DNA from 2 places in the Aeromonas dhakensis genome. Region 2 is predicted to be linked to the other one. Evidence: predicted binding sites of a transcription regulator. Region 2 holds the regulator's gene; the other holds the start of a gene.
The links. The regulator MetJ, encoded in region 2, represses methionine synthesis genes. The targets are predictions, from matches to a motif close to AGANNTCTAGANNTCT.
Positions count from the first base shown of each region.

Region 1: a site for MetJ is predicted at 1,182-1,197, ahead of metA (homoserine O-acetyltransferase MetA). Genes of this name have one in related genera too.

Region 1 is NZ_CP023141.1:1,258,619-1,261,015, forward strand. Features, by position in the region: gene CK627_RS06245 (cyclic di-GMP phosphodiesterase) at 1-1,079, opposite strand, end outside; gene metA (homoserine O-acetyltransferase MetA) at 1,224-2,171, shown strand; gene CK627_RS06255 (cyclin-dependent kinase inhibitor 3 family protein) at 2,178-2,397, opposite strand, start outside.
Region 2 is NZ_CP023141.1:1,360,444-1,362,840, forward strand. Features, by position in the region: gene CK627_RS06730 (tRNA-binding protein) at 50-388, opposite strand; gene CK627_RS06735 (AraC family transcriptional regulator) at 473-1,225, opposite strand; gene metJ (met regulon transcriptional regulator MetJ) at 1,260-1,583, opposite strand; gene metB (cystathionine gamma-synthase) at 1,792-2,397, shown strand, end outside.

The DNA.
Region 1 (2,397 bases), 100 kb from region 2:
TCGTACACCAGCACCGAGGGGTAGAGCAGGCGAGAGGTGTTGACCGACATCACCAGCCCCACCTGACCGTTGGAGAGCTGCACCACGCTGCCCGGCGGGTAGATCCCCATCAGCCGGATCAGCATGCCGAGGTAGTCCGGGTTGAACTGGGCCTTGCGCTGCTTGTAGAGACCGCTCAGGGCCGAGTAGGGCACCTTGGCCTGCATGTGGCAGAGGTTATCGTACTCGTTGATCAGCGAGACTATCTGGGTCAGCGGGTCGAGCTGCCCCTTCTTGAGCCCCTCCGGCCCGCTGCCGTCCAGGTATTCGTGGTGGTGCAGCACTATCCCCTTCGCCTCGGCCGGGAAGTCCTTGGCCAGGTTGAGCAGATCCAGCCCGTAGCGCGGGTGCTGGGCCATCAGGTTGCGCTCGGGCTTGGTCAGCGGCTCGGTCTTGCGCAGGATCTGGCTCGGGATCTTCAGCTTGCCGATGTCGTGGAACAGGGCCCCCATGCCGACCCGGCGGATTTCGTCGGCCGACATGTTGCACTCCTTGGCCAGCAGCATGCTGAGCACGCTGACGTTGAGGGAGTGGAAGTAGAGGTTGTTGCCATCCTCGCTGTCGGAGACCAGGTGCAGCACCATCTCGTCCACCGACAGCAGCTGCTCGGTCATGGCGTTGATCAGCTCCTGCGCCTCGCCGATGGCGTTGAGGGGGCGGGACTGGATCTTGCCCATCACGTTGCGCACCTGGGCCAGCGACTGCTGGAACTGCTTCTCGCACTGCTGCAGGTCGCGCCGATACTGCTGCAACTGCTCGATGCGGCGCTCCTTCTCCTGCTGCATCTCGGCCTGACGCTGGGCCGTGTCTGGCGCCTCCTGCGGCTGGGCCTGAACCTGGTTCAGCGGCTTGGGCGGGGCGTCGCTCTTGTCCGGGATGATGGTCACGAGCTTGAGACCGAGCCGGCGAATGAGCTCGATCTCCTCTTCGTTCTTGAGTTTGAAGCTGGAAAACAGGAAGGGGTGTTCGCGCCAGCCAAGTGGCAGAGAGACGTAATTGCCGACTTGCAGCCGGTCTACTGAAATCTTGATACCTGTCATTGTCTTGGATGCGAGAGACACATTGAGCCGTATGCTAGTCAAAGGTGGGGGTGAATACAAAAGGTATCTGATGACAGGGTAGTTGCTTTATTATAGGCTTCTGGATGTCCAGACATATTTACCGATGCAGTACAGGGAGTAAGCATGCCGATCAAGATCCCGGATCAGTTACCCGCCGCCGAAGTGCTGGGGCAGGAGAACATCTTCGTGATGACGGAGTCCCGGGCCGTCACCCAGAACATTCGCCCGCTGCGGGTGCTCATCCTCAACCTGATGCCCAAGAAGATAGAGACCGAGATCCAGCTGATGCGGATGCTCTCCAACTCGCCGTTGCAGGTGGACGTGGATCTGCTGCGCATCGACGATCGGGAGTCGAAGAATACCCCCCAGGCACACCTGGAAAATTTCTATCACGACTTCGAACAGGTGCGGGGCAACAACTACGATGGCATGATCATCACGGGGGCGCCGCTCGGGCTGGTGGAGTTCGAGGAGGTGGTCTACTGGCCGCGTGTCGTCGAGATCATCGAGTGGTCCCATCAGCACGTTACCTCCACCCTGTTCCTCTGCTGGGCGGTGCAGGCGGCGCTGAAGGCCCTGTACGGCATGGAGAAGCAGACCCACGGCGAGAAGCTCTCCGGGGTCTATCGCCATCACCGGCTCGATGAACACGAGCCGCTGCTGCGCGGCTTCGACGACGAGTTCGTGGCGCCTCACTCCCGTTATGCGGCGTTTGACGGAGATCTTATCCGCGCCAACACGGATCTGCAGATTTTTGCCGAATCGGCAGAGGCGGGTGTCTATCTGGCGGCCACTAAGGATTGTCGCCAGGTGTTTGTCACCGGCCATCCCGAATACGACGCCCTGACCCTGGATGGCGAGTATCAGCGGGATCTGGCCGCCGGGCTTGAGCCCGTCATTCCGGTCAACTACTACCCGAACAACGACCCGAGCCAGACCCCGCGCGCCAGCTGGCGCAGCCACGGCCACCTGCTGTTTGCCAACTGGCTCAACTACTACGTCTACCAGCTCACCAGCTATCGGGTGGAGGATATCGGCAAGGTCTTCACCTACGACCAGGGTGGTAAGTAATCAGGCTTACTGATCCAGCCGCTCGGCCAGCTGGTCGAGCCATTGGCGGTGGCAGGCCAGGCTGAACGCCTTGGGTCTGTGAGCCTTGATGGCGGCCATCGCCTCCTGTCGGGGCTGGCCTAGGCTCATCAGCAGGGCGGCCGCTACCAGCCCGGTGCGACCGCTGCCGCCCTTGCAGTGGATGGCCAGGTGCTGCCCCTCGCGCAGCAGGGCCAGCAGCTGCGGC
Region 2 (2,397 bases):
AGAGAGGCGACCCCAGGGTCGCCTCTCTTGTATCCGTCCGGTGGTGGCCTCAGCCGAGCTTGGCGCCGTTTTGCACCGCCTGCTCGGGGATGGCGATCACCACGGCGCCATCCGGCCGGTAGAAGCCGGTCAGCAGAAACTCCGACTGGATCGGGCCTATCTGCTTGGGGGGGAAGTTCACCACGGCGACGATCTGGCGACCTACCAGCTCCTCCGGTCGATAGAGGTCGGTGATCTGGGCGCTGCTCTTGCGCACCCCGAGCTCGGGGCCGAAATCCGCCCACACCTTGTAGGCCGGGCGGCGCGCCTCGGGGAAGGGCTCGACCCGCACCAGGGTGCCCACCCTGAGCTCCACCATCTCGAAATCCTGCCAGCTTATGGTCTGCATCTTGGCTCCTCGTTGCCCATACCTTGCATGAGCCTCAGCATGCCTCGAAACCACCAGCGCCGTCTTCGGCAAACGGCCGCCCGGTTACGGCAAGCGGCCGTTTTGTTGGCGCCAGAGGGAAGGGGTCACTCCGGTTTCGGCCAGGAAGCGCTCGCCGAAGGCCCCCTGATTCTGGTAACCGCAGCGGCTGGCCACGTCGCCGACGGGCAGGGCGGTGTGGGCGAGCAGGGTACGCGCCAATGCCATGCGCCGCGCCCGGATGTAGTGGGAGACGCTCATCCCCACCTGCTGCTGGAAGGCGTGCTTGAACTGGCTCTGGCCGAGGCAGGCGATGGCGGCCAGCCGCTCGTTGCTGAGGGGCTCGGCGAGATGGGCCTCGATATGGCGCTGCACCTTTCCGATGCGCGGGGCGAGGCGGGCTCGGCCGCGCGAGCCTACCTGCTGCGCCTCTGCCAGCAGACCCAGCCACACCTGCTCCATGCCGGCCACGTGGCGCCCCTCGGCCACCATGCGGTGCAGGAAGGCGAGGTAGTGGCGCTGAGCCTCGTCCAGCTCGATGAAGGGGCGCTCGCCCAGCTCGCCGGGCAGCCAGTGACTCTCCTGCACCAGAAACGAGAGCGCCGGATCGGCAGCGTAGTCGTGCCGCTCACCGGGGGCGATGATGCAGGCAAAGCCGGGCGCAAGCCGCCGCCCCTGGCCCTGCACCTCGATCTCGATGGGACCGTCGAGGGGGATCACCAGCTGGGCATGGTCGTGGCTGTGGCTGCAGACGTCGCTCTGGTAGCGACGCAGGCTGAAAGGGGCGGATAGCGATGACGCGGCCTGGGGCCGCGTCATCGAAGGGGGTTTGCTGTCTGGCATCTGCTGCAGATTACTCGGCGTCGAAATCTTCGATCTCTTTGCCCAGCGCTTCCATGATGGCACGCGCCTCGGCAGGGACGCTGTCCGGATGATCCTTGCGCAGATCTTCGTCGCAGGGCAGCGGCTGACCGGTGAAGGCGTGCAGGAAGGCTTCGCAGAGCAGCTCGCTGTTGGTCGCATGACGCAGGTTGTTCACCTGACGGCGGGTGCGCTCATCGGTCAACACCTTCAGCACCTTGAGCGGGATCGAGACGGTAATCTTCTTGACCTGTTCGCTCTTCTTGCCGTGCTCCGCGTAGGGGCTGACGTAGTCGCCGTTCCACTCTGTACCCATGATCCACCTGTTCTCGTTTAGCCGTGAGCGCGGATTTTAACCCTTAAGGAAATCAATGGCAATCCAACAGCAAAGCCATTTAGACGTCTAGAAGTGTTGACGGCCTTTTTAAGCTGGCGTAGTGTGGGTCACCATGAGCCTGCAATGGCGGGATGGCGCGTGGCAGAAACAGCATGCCAGCGTGTGAAGAGACATCAAGGAGAGTGACATGACCCACAAGGCCACCCAGGCAGTGCGCACCGGGATTGAGACTGACCAGCAACACGGTGCCGTGGTGCCGCCCATCTACCTCTCCAGCAACTACACCTTTGCCGACTTTGGCGAGCCCCGTCAATACGATTATGCCCGCTCCGGCAACCCGACCCGCACCAATCTGGCGGACGCCCTGGCGGCCCTGGAAGGGGGCGCTGGCGCCGTGGTGACCGGCACCGGCATGGGGGCCGTTCATCTGGTCACCACCGCCCTGCTCAAGGCGGGGGATCTGCTGATCGCCCCCCACGACTGCTACGGCGGCACCTGGCGCCTGTTCGAGTACCTGGCGGCCAAGGGCCATTACCGGGTGCAGTTCGTCGATCAGGGGGATGCGGCGGCACTGGCCGAGGCGCTCTCGCAAAAACCGGCGCTGGTCTGGGTGGAGACCCCCTCCAACCCGCTGCTGCGGGTGGTGGACATCGCCGCCATCGCCGAGGCGTCCCACGCGGCGGGGGCCAAGGTAGCGGTGGACAACACCTTCCTGTCGCCGTTGCTGCAACAGCCGCTGGCGCTGGGGGCCGATCTGGTGGTGCATTCCACCACCAAGTACATCAACGGCCAC